3 regions of the Streptomyces sp. GbtcB6 genome follow, and region 1 is predicted to be linked to each of the others. Evidence: riboswitches for the same ligand, from Rfam matches in the RefSeq annotation. Region 1 holds a riboswitch; each other region holds the start of a gene.
What was found. Region 1 has a riboswitch for cyclic di-AMP ahead of KVT45_RS24255 (transglycosylase family protein). Riboswitches for the same ligand answer to the same signal wherever they lie in the genome.
Positions count from the first base shown of each region.

Region 2: it holds a riboswitch for cyclic di-AMP, as region 1 does, so the genes downstream of both, KVT45_RS19060 (transglycosylase SLT domain-containing protein) here and KVT45_RS24255 (transglycosylase family protein) in region 1, are expected to answer to the same signal.
Region 3: it holds a riboswitch for cyclic di-AMP, as region 1 does, so the genes downstream of both, KVT45_RS58025 (C40 family peptidase) here and KVT45_RS24255 (transglycosylase family protein) in region 1, are expected to answer to the same signal.

Region 1 is NZ_JAGXJL010000014.1:103,849-109,775, forward strand. It holds gene KVT45_RS24245 (septum formation initiator family protein) at 1-200, opposite strand, end outside; gene eno (phosphopyruvate hydratase) at 310-1,596, opposite strand; gene KVT45_RS24255 (transglycosylase family protein) at 1,973-2,653, opposite strand; cyclic di-AMP (ydaO/yuaA leader) riboswitch at 2,658-2,832, opposite strand; gene KVT45_RS24260 (transglycosylase family protein) at 3,042-4,040, opposite strand; gene KVT45_RS24265 (cytochrome P450) at 4,239-5,495, opposite strand; gene KVT45_RS24270 (nucleoside triphosphate pyrophosphohydrolase) at 5,492-5,927, opposite strand, start outside.
Region 2 is NZ_JAGXJL010000010.1:161,685-167,611, reverse strand. It holds gene KVT45_RS19070 (CHRD domain-containing protein) at 1-753, opposite strand, end outside; gene KVT45_RS19065 (polyprenyl synthetase family protein) at 886-1,896, opposite strand; cyclic di-AMP (ydaO/yuaA leader) riboswitch at 2,922-3,118, shown strand; gene KVT45_RS19060 (transglycosylase SLT domain-containing protein) at 3,124-3,612, shown strand; gene KVT45_RS19055 (HAD family hydrolase) at 3,626-4,432, opposite strand; gene KVT45_RS19050 (hypothetical protein) at 4,582-5,187, shown strand; gene KVT45_RS19045 (FAD-dependent oxidoreductase) at 5,205-5,927, opposite strand, start outside.
Region 3 is NZ_JAGXJL010000002.1:120,437-126,363, reverse strand. It holds gene KVT45_RS58025 (C40 family peptidase) at 1-1,630, opposite strand, end outside; cyclic di-AMP (ydaO/yuaA leader) riboswitch at 1,641-1,794, opposite strand; gene KVT45_RS03520 (DUF1996 domain-containing protein) at 2,223-4,202, shown strand; gene KVT45_RS03515 (lipase family protein) at 4,493-5,809, shown strand; gene KVT45_RS03510 (NAD(P)H-dependent oxidoreductase) at 5,863-5,927, shown strand, end outside.

The sequences.
Region 1 (5,927 bases):
GAGACGTACTGCCGCATCGGATAGGCGAGCGCGACGATCATCGTGCAGAGCACGATCGCGAGCAGCGCCGCGCGGCCGGTGAGCCGGGAGCGGCGGGCCTGGCGCCTGGTCTGGGAGCGGTAGACCCGGGCCGCGGTCTGCTCGCCGAGCAGCTTGAGCCTGGTCGCGGTGGAGAACCGGTCCCGGTCCTTCACAGCCATGTCCCCGCCTCCCTGGGTCAACCCTGGTACGTGCGTACGTCCCCGGACACGGTACGGGACCGGGTACGGGGACGTACGTACGACTGGCTAAGCCATGACTCCGTAAGGCTCAGCCCTTGAAGCGGGGGAAGGCGCTGCGGCCCGCGTACACCGCCGCGTCGTCGAGGATCTCCTCGATGCGCAGCAGCTGGTTGTACTTGGCGACGCGCTCGGAGCGGGCCGGGGCGCCGGTCTTGATCTGGCCGCAGTTGGTGGCGACGGCGAGGTCGGCGATGGTGACGTCCTCGGTCTCGCCGGAGCGGTGCGACATCATGCACTTGAAGCCGTTGCGCTGGGCGAGCTCGACGGCGTCCAGGGTCTCGGTCAGGGAACCGATCTGGTTCACCTTCACCAGCAGGGCGTTGGCGGTGCCCTCCTCGATACCGCGGGCGAGGCGCTCCGGGTTGGTGACGAACAGGTCGTCGCCGACGATCTGGACCTTGTCACCGAGCTTGTCGGTGAGGACCTTCCAGCCGGCCCAGTCGTCCTCGAACAGCGGGTCCTCGATGGAGACCAGCGGGTACGCGGCGACGAGCTCCTCGTAGTACTCGGTCATCTCGGCGGCCGAGCGGGACTTGCCCTCGAACTCGTACTTGCCGTCCTTGTAGAACTCGGACGCGGCGACGTCGAGCGCAAGGGCGATCTGCTCACCGGGGACGTAACCGGCCTGCTTGATCGCCTCCAGGATGAGGTCGAGCGCGGCGCGGTTGGACTCCAGGTTCGGCGCGAAGCCGCCCTCGTCGCCGAGACCGGTGGCCAGGCCCTTCGACTTCAGGACCTTCTTGAGGGTGTGGTAGACCTCGGCACCCCAGCGCAGCGCCTCGGAGAAGGACTCCGCGCCGATCGGGGCGATCATGAACTCCTGGATGTCGACGTTGGAGTCCGCGTGCGAGCCGCCGTTGAGGATGTTCATCATCGGCACCGGCAGCAGGTGCGCGTTCGGGCCGCCCAGGTAGCGGAAGAGCGGGAGGTCGGACGCCTCGGAGGCGGCGTGCGCGACGGCGAGGGAGACGCCGAGGATGGCGTTGGCGCCGAGCGAGCCCTTGTTGTCGGTGGCGTCCAGGTCGAACATCGCCTGGTCGATGAGGCGCTGCTCGGTGGCGTCGTAGCCGACCAGCTCCGGGCCGATCTGCTCGATGACGGCGAGGACGGCCTTCTCGACACCCTTGCCCAGGTAGCGGTTGGGGTCGCCGTCACGGAGCTCGATGGCCTCGAAGGCACCGGTGGAGGCACCGGACGGAACGGCGGCACGACCCGTGCTGCCGTCGTCGAGGCCGACCTCGACCTCGACCGTGGGGTTGCCTCGGGAGTCCAGGATTTCCCGGGCTACGACGACGTCGATGGACGGCACGAGCATCTCCTTCTTGGGATGTGACGCTGGTTGTGCGGGGCGCACGCGGGCCTTGCCGGCCCTTGCTCAGCCTTGCGACTAGAGCCTAACCGTCCCAGGGCCGTCGGCCGGCACGACCGACCGGCCCGTGGACACACAGACGGTACTCATTGTTCACGTGCGGAACAAAGAGGGTCCCGATGAAGAACGGGAGAAGAGCGGGCCAAGAAGGGGACGGCAAAGAGAAACCCCGCCCCGGTGCGTACGGGGGAAAACGCACCGAGGCGGGGGCCCGTGGGGACGGGGGTGGCCCTCACGTGGCCTCCACTATGGGGACCGCGGTTGTGCGGGCGCTGTGGTTCAGCTGGGCGCCGCCTAGTACTTACGGCGGTCGCCCCCCGTCCTACTTGAGGTGGAGCTGCTGGCCCGGGTAGATGAAGTCGGCGTCCTGGACGATGCCCTTGTTCAGCTTGAACAGCGCCTGCCAGCCGCCCTTGACCTTGTGCTTCTCGGCGATCGAGCTGAGGGTGTCGCCCTTGACGACCTTGTACTCGCCGTCGCCCTTCTTGACCTTCTTGCCGGCCGGGGTGGTGACCGTCTTGGTCGCGGCCGGACGCTCGGCGGAGCGGGAGGCGGCCTGCGTGTCGGTCGTACGGCTGCTCGTGCCGGCGCTGCTGCTCGACGAGGAGCTGGAGCCGCTGCCGGTGTAGGCGGCGCTGGACAGGCCCGTGCCGCAGGTCGGCCAGGCACCCTTGCCCTGCGCGGCGAGGACCTTCTCGGCGATCTGGATCTGCTGGGCCTTGGTGGCCTGGTTGGCCTGCGCGGCGTACTGCGTGCCGCCGTACGCGGCCCAGGTGGAGGCGGAGAACTGCAGACCGCCGTAGTAGCCGTTGCCGGTGTTGATGGCCCAGTTGCCGCCCGACTCGCACTGGGCGACGGCGTCCCACTCGGAGGCGGTGGCGGCGGAGGCGCTGCCGGCCGCCATCAGCGGGGCGGCGACGGCGACGCCGGTGACACCGGCGACAGCGATGGCGCGGACGGCCTTGGACGGACGACGGTGCTTGCCCTTGCCGGAAAACAGCATGGATCGATCCCCTCACCGACGCCTGCGAGGTGAGCTGTCGGGTTCGGGCCGGTTGAGTTGCCCGGCCGCACACCCGTGTGTCGGTGCGCGGCTTCACCCCGAGCCGGATCGGCAGCCTCAACTACCGGTCCCGGCACTTACCTTGGGTCCCCCGCTCCTGCCTACGGCGCTTGACGCGTCGACTGTTCCCGGACGGCCGCTGGCAGGACTCGGCGTTGCGACGGCCGGGGCTCGTGGTGACGAGCGGCCTTGACCGTAAACAGGGCATCCGGTGAATTTCAAAGATGATCAGGGCTTCTGAGACTCATCCCACACTTTCACCAAACCGGACATTTAACTTCTAAGTGGGGCGGCCGGGAGACGCCAACTCCCGCCGCTTTTCGTCCGTTTAGCTACCGAGTTTCAGGGTCTGACCGGCGGCGATGTTGTTCGGGTCGGTGCCGATGGCCGCCTTGTTCGCGGCATAGAGCGCACGCCATCCACCGTCGAGGTCAAGGGAGTCGGCGATGGAGGCGAGGGTGTCGCCGGCGTGGACGGTGTAGGTGCCGCTGTCGCGGGAGGCGTGACGGCCGGAGGAGGTGGCACTCTGACCGTTTGTCACGTTTTCGTCCGCCGAGCCGCCCCGATGCTTGCCGCCGCTACTGACGGCCCCCGTGTCGACCAGGCTCCAAGAACCCCCGGTCTGCGATGAATTGTCCGATCCGTCAGCCTCGGAGATGACGGGACTCTCACTCGCCTTCGAGGCACCCGAGCCGGAGCCGGAGTCGGAAGATCCCGACTTGTCCGTCTTGCTGGATTTACCGGAGGCGTCCGCCTTGGAGTCACCGCTCGCACTCGGGGAGGGAGTGGCGGAGTCGCCCCCGGAGTCCGCGGCACCCGAGGAGGAACCGGAACCAGAGGAGGAGGAAGAAGACGACGAATCCGACAGCCCGGAGGACGAGTCCGACGAGTCGGAGGAACCGGACGAATCACCCGAGTCGCCGAGTCCCGTGTCGACGTTCACCGAGGCGTCGTCGGACGAGAGCCCGGCGAGCAGCGCACAGGTCCGCCAGGGCTTGGTGCCCTGGTCGGCGAGTATCTTCTCGGCGACCGCGATCTGCTGCGAACGGCTCGCCTGGTCGGGCGTACTGGCGTACTCCAGGCCTCCGTACTTGCTCCAGTCGTCCAGGGACATCTGGAGGCCGCCGTAGTAGCCGGTGCCGTTGTCGGCGCTCCAGGAGCCGCCGCTCTCGCACTCGGCCACCTGGTCCCAGGTGGAGCCGTCGGCCGCGTGGGCGCTCACCGCACCGAGGAGCGGGATGGCGATGGCGGAGCCGGTCACCCCGGCCGCGACGAGGAGAGCCGGAGCCTGACGGGGGCGACGGTGACGACCGTTCCCGGAGAGCATGCGGAAACCTTTCGAGCGACAGCGGTGACCGGCACGGCGGGTCCCGCAGGGCGCCGTGCTGATGGGTGAACGTATCGGCAGACGATCACTTGTCACAAGTTAATGCCGCGCAGATCACGTGAAGATCACAGACTTGAACGCTGGTCACCTTTTGCCCGTACGGACCTGTAAGGGCTTCGGCGAGGGCCCGGCAAGGGCTCATCGTCCGGCGGGCGTGAACTCCACGGGGAGTGTGCGAAGTCCGCGCATGATGAGCCCGCCGCGCCACCGCAAATCCCCTTCTTCCACAGCGAGTCGCAGGTCGGGAAGACGGGTGAGGAGGGTGGCGAGGGCGGTCTGGCCCTCCAGGCGGGCGAGCGGGGCGCCGAGGCAGTAGTGGATGCCGTGGCCGTATCCGAGGTGCTGGTTGTCCCGCCGTGACAGATCGAGGGTGTCCGGCTGGGCAAACCGCTCCGGGTCCCGGTCCGCCGCGGCCAGGACGACCAGGACCGGGTCGCCGGGCGCGATGTGCTGCCCGCCGATGTCGACCGGCTCGGTGGCGAACCGCCAGGTGGCCAGCTCCACCGGCCCGTCGTAGCGCAGCAGTTCCTCGACACCGGTCTCCAGCAGCCCGCGCTCACCGGCGGCGAGTGAGTCCTGCAGCCGGGCGCGCTGCTCAGGATGGGTGAGCAGGGCGTACGTCCCGTTCCCGATCAGGTTGACGGTGGTCTCGAACCCCGCGAACAACAGGATGAACGCCATGGCCGCGGCCTCGTTCTCGGTGAGGTGCTCACCGTGGTCCGAGGCCCGGATGAGCCCGGAGATGAGGTCCTCACCGGGAGCCGGCTCGGCGGGCAGCGCCTGCCTCTTCCGGTGGATCAGCTCGGCCAGATACCCCCGCATCTTCTTCACCGACCGCGCGACCCCGCCCCGCGGCCCGCCCCCGTGGCGGATCATCATGCCGGCCCAGTCCCGGAAGTCGTCCTGGTCCTCGCGCGGGACGCCGAGCAGGTCGCAGATGGCGTAGATGGGGAGCGGGAAGGCGAAGTCGTGGATGAGGTCGGCGGACCCGGTGGCCGCGAACCCGTCGATGAGCCGGTCGGTCAGCTCCTGCACCCGTGGCGTGAACTCGGCCACCCGGCGTGGTGTGAACGCCTTGCTCACCAGCCGCCGCAGCCGGGTGTGGTCGGGCGGATCGATGTTGAGCAGATGCGTCATCAGCTCGGCCTTGCGCTCCCCGGGGATGCCGGTCTTCCCCTTGGCGTGCGCGGGCTCGTCGTGATGCGCCGGGTTCTTGGAGAGACGGGGGTCGGCGAGGGCCTGCTTGGCATCGGTGTACCGGGTGACCAGCCAGGCCTCCACCCCACTGGGCAGCTTGGTCCGCCGCACGGGCTCGTGCTCCCGCAGCCAGGCGTAGGCGGGGTACGGGTCGGCGGCGAACTCCCAGGTGAAGAGGTCGGGGGTGGCTGCGGTCACTTCTCCACGCCCTCCGTCGCCCGCACCGCGTCCCGGTAGGCCCGGGCCGCCGCCCGCAGTGCCGCCTCCGGGTCGACGCCCTCCGCCTCCGCGCGGGCCGCCAGCGCTAGCAGCTCATACCCGATGCCCTGCGTCTGCGGCAGCGGCACCTCAAGCCCCGCCGTCCGCACCCGCGAGGCCAGCTTCGCCGCCAGTGCGAGACCCGGCTGCGCGAGGGGTATCCCGTCCGTCACCGACTCGCGCCGCTTCTCTATCGCCTTCGTGCGCAGCCAGTGCTCCTTGACCTCTTCCGGCGTCGCCGCGGTCTCGTCGCCGAAGACGTGCGGGTGGCGGTGGATGAGCTTCGCGACGATGCCTCCCGCCACGTCGTCGATCGAGAAGGGGGCGTCCGGGTCCTCCTCCGCGATCCGCGCGTGGAAGACGACCTGGAGG
Region 2 (5,927 bases), on a different contig from region 1:
GGTCACGACGGCTCCGGTGACCGCGCTGCCGTCGGGCGCGACCCACTGCGGGGTGCCGGAGTTCGGTGCGACGAAGGAGTGGCGGATGCCGCCGCCGAGCTTGGCGCTGACGTCCCGCTGGGCGAAGGCGTAGCCGCCGCCGTCGGCGGGCTTGCACTGGTAGATCTGCTTGCCGGTGACGACGGAGGCCTGGAAGCCGCCGTCCTTGAGGTCGGAGACGGTGGTGACGGCGTGCAGCTGGCCACGGAGGGCTCCGCCGGGGAACTGGGCGGTGTGCAGGTTGGCGTAGAAGGCTCCGGGGTCGGTGGTGAGCTGCTTGAGCAGGGCCTTGTCGGTGACCTTGACGCTGCCGGTGACGCTGTGGCCCTCGGCCTTCTGCAGCAGCTTCCCGAAGTCGATCTTGACGCCGCCGTTGGTGCCCTTGGCGCCCTGGTGGATGTGCAGGTCGGTGGGCCCGCCGGTGCCGCGCCAGGTCACGGCGACGGTCACCTTGTCCCCCTTGACCTGGATGAACTCCAGCGCGGCGCCGTCCTTGTCCCCGACGGCGGGCCCACCGGCGACGGGCACCTCGTTGGCACCGCGCAGACTGGCGGCGAGGACGACGGATTCGGCGGAGGCGGCGGAGCTGTGGCTGGTGGTGGAGTTGTGGCTGGTGGCGGCGGATGCCGGGACGGCGGCACCGCCGAGAGCGGTGACGGTGACGGTGATGGCTGCGGCGACGAGGCTCTTGCGGCGCGTTGCGTCGATGACCATGATTCCGTTTTCTCCCCCTGTGTCAGCCGACGCCCCCTGCGTCGGCTTCTGAGAAGGAGTACGGAACACATCTTGGATTAGACTCAGTCCAATGATGTGACCTGAGTCACACAAATGCAGGTCCTCCGGAGGCTATCCGGCTCGGTGCACCACCGCGTCGCACAGCTCCACCAGCGCGGCCTTCGGGTCGCACTCCGGCAGCGGAGCAAGCGCGGCACGCGCCTCCTCCGCGTACCGGACCGCGTCCCGGCGGGCCAGCTCCAGCGCCGGGTGCGCCCGCAGCGCCGCCAGGGCCTCCGCGTGCCGCGCGTCGTCCGTGAGGTCGGAGTCCAGTAGCTCGCACAGGGCGATGTCCTCGGCCAGCCCCGACCTGGCGGCCAGTTCCCGCAGCCGCAGCACGGGAAGCGTGGGCACACCCTCGCGGAGGTCGGTCCCCGGGGTCTTCCCCGACTCGTGGGAGTCGGAGGCGATGTCCAGGACGTCGTCGGCGAGCTGGAAGGCGACACCGAGCCGTTCGCCGTACTGAGTGAGGACGTCGACGACCGTCTCGTCGGCACCGGACAGCATCGCGCCGAAGCGGCAGGAGACAGCGACCAGCGAGCCGGTCTTGCCGCTGAGCACGTCAAGGTAGTGGTCGACCGGGTCGCGACCGTCCGACGGGCCGGCCGTCTCCAGGATCTGACCGGTCACCAGCCGTTCGAACGCGAGGGCCTGGACCCGGACCGCCTCGGGGCCGAGGTCGGCGAGGATCTGGGAGGCGCGGGCGAAGAGGAAGTCGCCGGTGAGGACGGCGAGCGAGTTGCCCCAGCGGGTGTTGGCGCTGTCGACACCGCGCCGTACGGACGCCTCGTCCATGACGTCGTCGTGGTACAGCGTGGCCAGGTGGGTGAGCTCGACGACGACGGCCGACGGCACGACACCGGGCGCGTACGGGTCGCCGAACTGCGCGGCGAGCATCACCAGCAGCGGGCGGAACCGCTTGCCCCCGGCCCGCACGAGGTGCTGCGCGGCCTCCGTGATGAACGGGACCTCGCTCTTGGTGGCTTCTAGCAAGCCTTCCTCGACAGCCGTCAATCCGGCCTGGACATCGGCTTCCAGAGCCTGGTCCCGCACGCTCAGCCCGAACGGCCCGACGACGGTCACGAGGGGTCTCCTGTCTGCTGGTGTCTACTGGCGATTACGCGGTTTGTCGATAGGTCGCTGCCCTCACTCAAGTCAGCGTATCCGGTCGGGTTTCGATCACCGATAGCGCCCACGGTTACACCCCGGGCGCTATCGGATCACGACCGTTATGTTTTTGATCAGCCGATACGATCTGACATCCACTGACTTAACAGGAAGTACGGGCACTTGTCCCGAACCAAGGCATAGGTCGTGTCCCGCACCGGCGGCAAACCTCCCACCCGACTGCCGCCCGGAAACGGCCCCACCCCCTGGCCGGCATCACCTGCCCGGGCGTACCCCTCCGCCACCCGCCGACGCCACCGATGCCGGCGCCGACGCCGCCGAGGGCACCCGGTGCACGAACGGCGGCACCTGGTGCACGCCCGTACACCCTCCTCCACGCGACCACGCACGGCGATCTCCGCACTCCCTCGATCCGCGTTCCCCCGATCGGCACCCACTCGACCGTCACCCCCTTGACCGACGGAACGACGCCCCCCAGCACGACCTGCTTCGCGTGCGCACTCCACTTCCCACCCCGGGCCGGTCAGTGGCACGCGCGCGTACCCGGGGGCTCCGAGGTTGACGGAGGGCGCGCCAGACAGGCGCCTAATTGGACAATTCGGACTACTCATAAAAATCACCCACATTAGCTCCCACTCCGCCACTCCCCGATTGGGCAATCCACACGAATGGGGGCGAGGGGGTTTTCCGTCGAACCAGGAAATAGGGGGATTCCAAGAATCCCTCATGTCTGATTTGCCGTTATTGCGGATTCGTGAAGTAGGTCACGCGGACTGGGCAACGCGAGGTCCATAAGGGGACCCTTCCTTCCCTTTCCCCGTGGGCCAGTTGAGGGTTGGCAGCTGCAAAGGATCAAGTACCCCATACGCCTCAACACAAGGTCAATCGGTGTGTTCTGTGAATCAGGTACTTGTTCCGGACATGTGCCCTCGCATACGTTCCCGCTCGCCGGGCGGACGCCGAATCCTGCCGCCGCCCGTCGTAACCCATCGACGAGTTCATTCGCACGGCAGGAGCGGGGGACCCAGGTAAGTCGCCGGACCGGGCGGCCGACGTCACCAGACAGACGTCGTTCCGGAACGGCCAGGGGTGAAGTCGCATCGTCTTCGGGCGATGCGGCCGGGCACTCCCCGGGCCCGAACCCGACAGCTCACCTCGCAGGCGACGGAGAGGAACAACGCCATGCTTGCTGCCGCTCAGCACCGCACTCCCCGCCGTAACCGCATCATCCGCACGCTCGTCGTCGCCGGCACCGGCGCCGCCGTCCTCGCCCTCCCGCTCATCGGGGCGACCGCCGCCTCCGCCGCCGGGTCCTCCACCTCGACGGCCTCGACCACCCTCGCCGGGTACCCGAACAACCTCGACGGCTGGATCCGCGAGTCGCTCGCGATCATGAGGGAGAAGAGCATCCCGGGCACCTACAACGGCATCTACCGCAACATCATGCGGGAGTCCTCCGGCAACCCGCGGGCCATCAACCTCTGGGACTCCAACGCGGCCAAGGGCATCCCGTCCAAGGGCCTGCTCCAGGTCATCGACCCGACGTTCAAGACCTACCACGTGGCCGGCACGTCGTTCGACATCTACGACCCGGTCGCGAACATCACCGCCGCCTGCAACTACGCCGCCGCGCGGTACGGCTCGATGGACAACGTCCACGGCGCGTACTGACCGACGTCCCACGTCAGTCGAAGAGTCTTTCGAGGACGACGGCGATGCCGTCGTCCTCGTTCGACGTGGTGATCTCGTCGGCCAGTGCCTTGAGTTCGGGGTGGGCGTTGGCCATCGCCACCCCGTAGGCCGCCCACTCGAACATCGGGATGTCGTTGGGCATGTCACCGAAGGCGATGGCCTGTGCGGGGCTCAGCCCCAGATGGCCGGCGGCCAGCGCGAGCCCGGTCGCCTTGGTCACCCCGCAGGGCTGGAGTTCGACGGTTCCCGGCCCCGACATGGTGACCGTCGCCAGCGACCCGACCACCGAGCGGGCGGTCGCCGCCAGTTCGTCGTCGGACAGGGTGTGGTGGCGCAGCAGCACCTTGCTGATGGGCGCGCACCACAGGTCGTCACGCCGGGCGACGCGCAGCGCGGGCAGTGTGGGGTGGGGCATCAGATAGCCCGGCTCGATGAGCGTGAGCCCGTCCACGCCGTCCTGGTCGACCGCCGCGTACACCTGGCCGACCTCGGCCTCGATCTTGCCGAGCGCGGTCTCCGCCAGTTCCCGGTCCAGGGTGACCGACCACAGCAGCCGGTCCGCGCCGGCGTCGTACACCTGCGCGCCCTGGCCGCAGACCGCGAGTCCCGTGCAGCCGAGGTCGTCGAGGAGCGGGCGCACTCTCGGCGCGGGACGGCCGGTCACCACGAGGTGCCGGGCACCGGCCCGGCCCGCCCGCGCGAGCGCGGCGAGCGACCGTTCCGACAGGGTGTCGTCGTCGCGCAGCAGCGTGCCGTCCAGGTCGGTGGCGATCAGTGAGTACGGGGAGGGTGCGACCATGATCAGAGAATACGGACAGTACGCCCCTGGGACTCACTGTGCGTTTCGGCCTCAAGTGGCGCCCGCCGCCTCCGTGATGGGGCCGTTGTCAGTGGCGGGCGTTACGTTTCGGGTGAGCCGGTTTCACTGATCCGACGGGGGTGCTGGTCGTGACGGACGGGCGGGGGGACTTCCGGGCGTATCTGCTGGCGGCGGCGACCGGGGTGCTGGAGCGCTTCCGGGAGGAACTGCGGCCGGAGATCTACGCGTTGTCGTTCCGTATCTGGCGGGTGGACGACGACGACCGCAGACCATATGTGGCGATCGGCTACAACACGGAGAGCCGGTACGAGGCCGAAAGACGCCCCGAGGACCCGGGCGAGGCCCGCTGCAACTACGCGTGCCGGCTCCTCGGCGGGTTCGAGATGCTCGGCAACTGCCCCGAGGACCCGGCCGGCGGTGCGCTGTACGCCGAGGAGGTCCGGCGGCTCGGACTCTGGTTCGACGGGGACGGCGACGCCGCCGAACTGGACGCGACGCGCGAGCCGTTGAGGCTGCACTTCGCCGACGCGTGCGTCCGGCCGGCCCGGGATCTGCACGACGGCGGCCTGATCGGGAGAGTCCTCGGGCGGCCGCTGCCGGTGTGGGTCTTCGACATGTACTGCCCGGGCTGGGAGATCGAGGCCACGCAGGCGGCCAACCCGCCCGAGCTGGTCGAGGAGTTCCTGGCCTGGCAGCGGGCGGCCGAGGAGGCTCAGCCCCTCGGGGCCGGGTGACGGTCCGGCCCGGGGTGTCAGGCGTGGGCCGCCGCCAGGTGCCCGGCCAGGCGGGGTGAGGCGAACTCCGTACCGCACACGAACCGCATGACCGGGCCGTACGACGCCGCCGCCGGGAGCCCTGTGAAGTAGAGGCCGGGTACGGAGGAGACGTATCCGGCGCCGAGTACCGGGGCGCCACGGCTGGCCGTGACGCGGGTGCGCAGCCCGGGGCCGAGGAAGTCCATCGCGGCGATGTCCACGCGGTAGCCGGTGGCGGCTATGACGTGGTCGGCGGTGAGGCGCTCGGTGCCGCCTTCGTGGGTGCGGACGGTGAGGACCGGGGCGCCGGCGCCGCCCGAGGTGTCGGCGCCCGTCACGGCGGCGACCTCGCGGACCTGGACCTTGCCCTCGAAGCGGTCGCGCAGCCACCAGGCGCCGAGCGGACCGAGCACCCGGCGGACCAGGTAGTGGCGGGTCCCTGCCGGAAGGTAGCGGTAGGGGTGCGGGTAGTAGCTCAGCGCCCACAGGGACCAGGCCCGGCCGAACGGCGACTCGGGGCGCAGCTTCGGCTGGTCCCAGGGCGGGGCGCCGAAGGCCACCCTGCCGCGTCCTCGGGAGACCACCCGCACCTGGGCGCCCGCCTCGGCGGCGAGGGCCGCCGTCTCCAGCGCGGACTGCCCGGCACCGACGACGATCAGCTCCTTGCCGGAGAAGCGGGTCAGGTCGTGGTGCTGGGAGCTGTGCGAGACCGTCCCCGC
Region 3 (5,927 bases), on a different contig from region 1:
GTGCCGCCATGGGTGCCGGTATCTGCGCTGCCATGGGTGCCGCCATGGGCATGGGCATCGGTGCCGCCATCGCGGCAGGGGGAGTTGCCATCGCTGTGGGCATCGCGGCGGCGGTGGCGTAGGCGTATGCGGCGTCGCCGGGCTGCATGGCTGCGGCGTAGGCACCGGTCATGTCGGCGCCGGGCTGCATGGCTGCGGCGTAGGCACCGGTCATGTCGGCGCCGGGCTGCATGGCTCCGGCGTAGGCGCCGACCATGTCGGCGGCGGGCGCCGTGGCGTAGGGGGCGGCCTGCGGCATGGCGGCCATGGGCGCGGGGGCGGCGGGGGCTGCCGTGGCGTACGCGTCGTTGGCGTAGGAGTAGGCGTAGGCGGTGTCGGCGGCGGCCTGGGGCACCTCGCTGTAGCCGGCGGCCGCGTTCGGCGACATGACCCGGAAGCCGCCCATGTCCATCGGGGCCGGGGCGGGAGCGGCGGCGGGCGCCGCGGTCGGGAAGGCGCCGGAGTCGGTGGGGACGGCGGTGGGGAAGGCGCCGGCGTTCGTGGGAACCGCGCTCGGGAACACGCTGGTGCTCATGGGGTCCGCGGTCGGGAAGGCTCCCGCCTCGGCCGAGTTCGGCATCGGGAACGAGCCCGTGGCGCCCGGCGTCATGATGCGGAAGGAACCGCTGTCCCCCGGAGCCGGAGCCGGAGCCGGAGCCGCGGCCTGTGCGGTGGCGGTGGCCATGTCCATGGGAGGCACACCCGGGAACGCCCCGGTGTCCGAGCCGCCCGGGGTCATGATGCGGAAGCCGGTCGTGTCCGCCGGAGCCGGAGCCGCGGCCTGGGCGGTGGCCATGTCCATGGGAGGCACGCCCGGGAACGCCCCGGTGCCCGAGCCGCCCGGGGTCATGATGCGGAAGCCGGTCGTGTCCGCCGGGGGCGTGGCACGGCTGGCGCCGGTGCCGCCCGGGGTCATGATGCGGAACGTACCGGTGTCGGTCGCGGACACGATCGGGATGCCGCCTGTCTCGGCCACCGCGGGGATCGCGCGGGTGGCGGCGAGGGCGTCGGTCCGGAAGGAGCCGCTGTCGGTCCGCTGGTTCGGTATGCCGACGGCGGGAGCCGCCCACTGCTGCACCGCGGCCTGGGCCTCGGGCGTGGGCCACGGGGTCTGTGCGGTCGGCACGGGCTGGGCCGCCGGGGCCGGGGCCGGTTCGAGCGCGGCCACCGCGCGCTGCTCCAGCATCGGGCGCTGCTGCGGCAGCTCGCGGACGACCTCGATGGCGGTCTGCGCGGACGGCCCCGCGGTCAGCTCCAGCCGGGCCGGGCCGGAGTCCTCCAGCTGGCCGAGCAGGTCGGCGGCCATGGCGCTGACGGGCCGCCGCGGACCGGGCCGGGCGGGCCGCCGGTCGGAGGGGAGTGCGGCCGGGACGCTCGGCCCCAGCTTCGAGCGGGCGCCCTCGAACCACTCCCGGGCGATGTTGTCGAGGCCCGGGTCGTCGCGACGGGGCCGCTTGAACAGCGGGACACCGCGTGAGCGCGAACCTCCGCTCATCGCGCGCGTGGCGTTGTAGTTCCCGGTGGCGTTCTCGGCCTGGTCGTACAGGCTGTTGATCCGCTGCCGAACCTCGTCACGGCTCTCGGGCGCCATTGAGGGGTGGTGCTCCTTCCGTACTCCGCCTACCGAGTTAGCTGTCGGGTTCGGGCGGTGAAGTCCGGAAGGCATGCCCTACGGCCCCTGTCCTCGCGGACGGTCGGCCGATTCACCCCAGTGGTCGGTTGGGTCCCCGGCTCCGGATTCGCCCCTGGGAGGCACCGGACTCGGCGGAGGCCGCGCGGCCCGACGGGATTCGCCGGGGGGAGCCGAGCGGCTTGCCCGTCAACTTAGCCAACTTGTGTCACTCGTGTGAAGGTTGAAGTGCGTAATGTCCGATACGTATTTGTGATGTTCGTCTTAGCGTTCGGAACTCGACCGTACGGGACGGCATTTCGCGCGCATCCATTGCTTTCGCAGGGTCACCGGGGTGTTGCCGTCGGTCGCGTCGGCCCGCTCCGGAACTCCCGCTTTCTGTGAGGTCACCGTGAATTCGTGGGTCTGTTGAACACGGTGGCACCGGGGGCCGTATAGGGCGGGGGATTTCCATGCCCGGCCGACCACGAAACGCAGGGGAACGACCTTGAGACGCAACAGGCGCAGACGCCCGACCGGCGCACAGCGCGCGACCTTCGCAGCGGTCGCCCTGATGCTCGGCGGTGGAGGACTGGTCGCGGTGAACGTGTATGCCTCGGCCACCGAGGGCGGGGACCAGCAGGCCCAGGCCGCCACCGCTCAGGTGCTGTCCGCGCCCACGGTCTACTGCCCCGACGTCGGCAGCCGGCTGACGGACGTGCCCGACGCGGCCCGGGAAGCCGTCGACGGTGAACTCGCGCAGCTGGACCAGCAGATCGCGGCCGCCTACCAGCAACTCACGGAGTCCGCCGCGGCGATCGAGCAGAACCCCGGCCTCGCCGACGAGACGATCATGAACCCGCTGAAGGAGAAGCGGTCCGAGTCGATCCAGCGCATCGCCGACGCCATCGGCCGCGAGGGCGACCGCCCGCAGGGTCTCGACGACCTCGCCGCCTGCACCCTGCGCTCCTCGAACCAGGGCGACGGGCAGTCGGCGGCCCCCCAGGGCGGTGCCACGCCGAGCCAGAGCGGCCAGGGCAGCGCCGCGCCGAGCCAGGGCACCGGCATCGGCGGCCAGGGCGGCAACGGCCCGGTCGCCGCCGACTACGCGGACATCACCTCCGTACAGCCCAATGTCACCACCCCGGCCGAACAGTCCGACGGCTCCACCGGCACCTTCTCCTCCAGCTGCGGCGTCAACGCGAACGGCCTGTTCAACTCGGACAACGTGATCGTCGCGCCCGGTGTCTCCAACGGCGCCCACCACTTCCACGACTACATCGGCAACCAGTCCAACAACGCCTTCGCCAGCGACCAGGACCTGGCGAACGCCGACACCAGCTGCGCGGACCAGGGCGACAAGTCCACGTACTACTGGCCCGTGCTGCGGCTGCAGAACGGCCGGCAGGAGCGGGACGCCGACAAGCCGGGCGGCGGCACCGAGGGCAACGCCGGGCAGATCGTCACGGCAAAGCAGGTCACGCTGACCTTCGAGGGCAACCCGACCTCCAAGGTCACCGAGATGCCGCGGCTGCTGCGCATCATCACCGGCGACGCCAAGGCGTTCGTCAACGGCCCGGCCAACGCCAACGCCTCCTGGAGCTGCACCGGTTACGAGGACCGGCAGCTCAAGGACAAGTACCCGCTCTGCCCCTCGGGCAGCGACGTCGTGCGCACGTTCAAGTTCCAGAGCTGCTGGGACGGCCGGAACATCGACAGCGCCAACCACCGCACCCACGTGGCCTTCGAGGCCCCCGACGGGAGCTGCCCGGCCGGTTTCCAGGCCATTCCGCAGCTGGTGCAGCGCATCGTCTACGACGTGGACGCGCCGAGCCTCCAGGACGGCGGCCGTACGGTCCCGCTGTTCGCGGTGGACTCGTTCCCCGAGCAGCTGCACAAGCCGGTCACCGACCACGGCGACTTCATCAACGTCTTCGACGACAGCCTGATGCGGAAGATGGTCGACTGCATCAACTCCGGCCGCAAGTGCGGTGCGGGGGCCGACGAGCAGCCGCCGGCCGAGAGCGCGGAGCCGTCCGAGCCGAGCGACACCGCGAGCCCGGTCGCCCCGCCGGCCGAGACGCAGAGCGCCGAGCCGTCCGAGCCGGTGACCGAGCAGCCGTCGTCCGAGCAGCCGTCGTCCGAGCCCCCGGCCGACACCCCGGCCACCGAGACCGCCCCCGCCTCCGACAACGCCTCCACCCCCGCCTCCGGTGACACCGGGCTGCCGAGGGTCTACGCGACTGCGTCGCCGAAGAAGACGTCGACCACGAAGTCGTCGGGCGGCGGTGTCATCAGCAAGCCGACGCAGCGGCCCGAGACCGAGGCGCCGACCGGCAGCGCCGCCGCCACGCCGACCGACACCGCGGTCGCCGCCCCGGCGGGTCAGGAGACCCCGGCCACCGGCTCCCAGACGGAACCCCAGAGCGAGCCCCAGGCGGTCCAGGGCGGTCTCGCCGAGACCGGCGCCCACCTGTGGCCCGCGCTCTTCGGCGGGCTCCTGCTGGCCTCCGGGGGCGCGCTGCTGTGGCGCACCCGGCGGAACTCGGTCTGACCCTTCTCACGCGCCGCGCAGCATGTCCTGGGCGGGCTCGAACGTGGGGAGCACCTCGTCGTGCTCCGCGCCGCCGAGCCCGCCCAGGGGCAGGACTGCGCGGCCCTCGCACGAATGTGCGTCCGCAGGGGCATTGTTGACTGCGCGTCACATTACTGAACCGTAACCTGACGGCAGCTACCGCCGGTAATGCATTGCTCGTTACCGTCGGGTAAAACGCACCCGCCCCGTCGGCCGCTCCGGGGACTTCCTCCGCACCTCCCACGTCCAGCACGTCCAGGAGGTTCCCCATGCCTGTCCGCGTTCGCCTGCTGGCCACCGCCCTCGCCGCTGCGGCCTGCCTCTGCCTCCAGACCCTGCAGGCCACGGCCTCCCAGGCGGAGGTCTCCAGGGGTGTCACCATCCCCGCCTTCTACGACCCGCCGGCCACCCTGCCCACGGCCGACGGCGCCCTCGTCCGCACCGAAGCCCTCCCGCTGGCCCTGAGCCTGCCGAGCCTGCCCGGCCCGCTGCCGGGCCGCGCGACCCGGCTGATGTACAAGTCCACCGACTCGGCGGGCGACCCCGTCGCCGTCACCGGCGCCTACATCGAGCCCACCCTCCCCTGGCTCGGCCCCGGCGCCCGCCCGCTGGTCGCGCTGGCCCCCGGCACCATGGGGCAGGGCGACCAGTGCGCCGCCTCCATGGGCCTGCAGTACCCGCTGATCCTCAACGGCCAGACGGTGTCCGTCGGTTACGAGGACCTGTCGATCTACCGGCTGCTGGCCGAGGGCGTCGCGGTCGTCGTCACCGACTACGTCGGACTCGGCGCCACGGACCGGCTCCACACCTACGTCAACCGGCTCGACGGCGCCCACGCCGTCCTGGACGCCGTACGCGCCGCCCGGAACCTCCCCGGCGCCTCGGTCACCGCCGCCTCGCGGGTGGGCCTGTTCGGCTACAGCCAGGGCGGCGGCGCGACCGCCGCGGCCGCCGAGCTCCAGCCCGCCTACGCCCCGGACATCACCCTCTCCGGCACCTACGCGGGGGCGCCGCCCGCCGACCTCACCGCCGTCACCGCGGCGATCGACGGCAGCGACCTGGCCGGTGCCCTCGGCTGGGCCGTCAACGGCTTCGTCCAGTCCGACCCGGCGCTCAAGCCGATCGTCGACGCCCACCTCGGCGCGGCGGGCCGGGCCGCCCTCGCCGACCTGTCGACGATGTGCGTCGCCGACGCGCTCCTCGCCTACGGCTCCCAGCACAGCTCCGCCTGGACGAACGACGGCGGCTCCATCTCCGAGGTCGTCGCCGAGGAGCCCGCCCTCAAGGCCTTCCTGGACGAACAGCGCATCGGCCGGACCGCGCCGGTGAGCCCGGTCCGGCTGGCGACCGGCGTCAGCGACGACCTCGTCCCGCACGCCCAGGCGCGGCGGCTCGCCGTCGACTGGTGCGGCGAGGGAGCGAACGTCACCTATGTGCCGGTGCTCCTGCCGGACGCGGGCCGCGCCCTGCTGAACCACTTCGAACCCCTGCTCACCGACCAGGGCGACGCCGTCGCCTGGCTCACGGCCCGCCTCTCCGGCATACCGGCCGTCTCCAACTGCTGGAGCATGCCCGTACAGCCCTGAACGCCGCCCGCCGCCGGTTGCCGTCGGCGGGCACCGCACGGCAGGGTGCCGGTGTGCCCACCTTGCTGATCGTCCATCACACCCCCTCACCGCACTGCCAGGCCATGTTCGAGGCCGT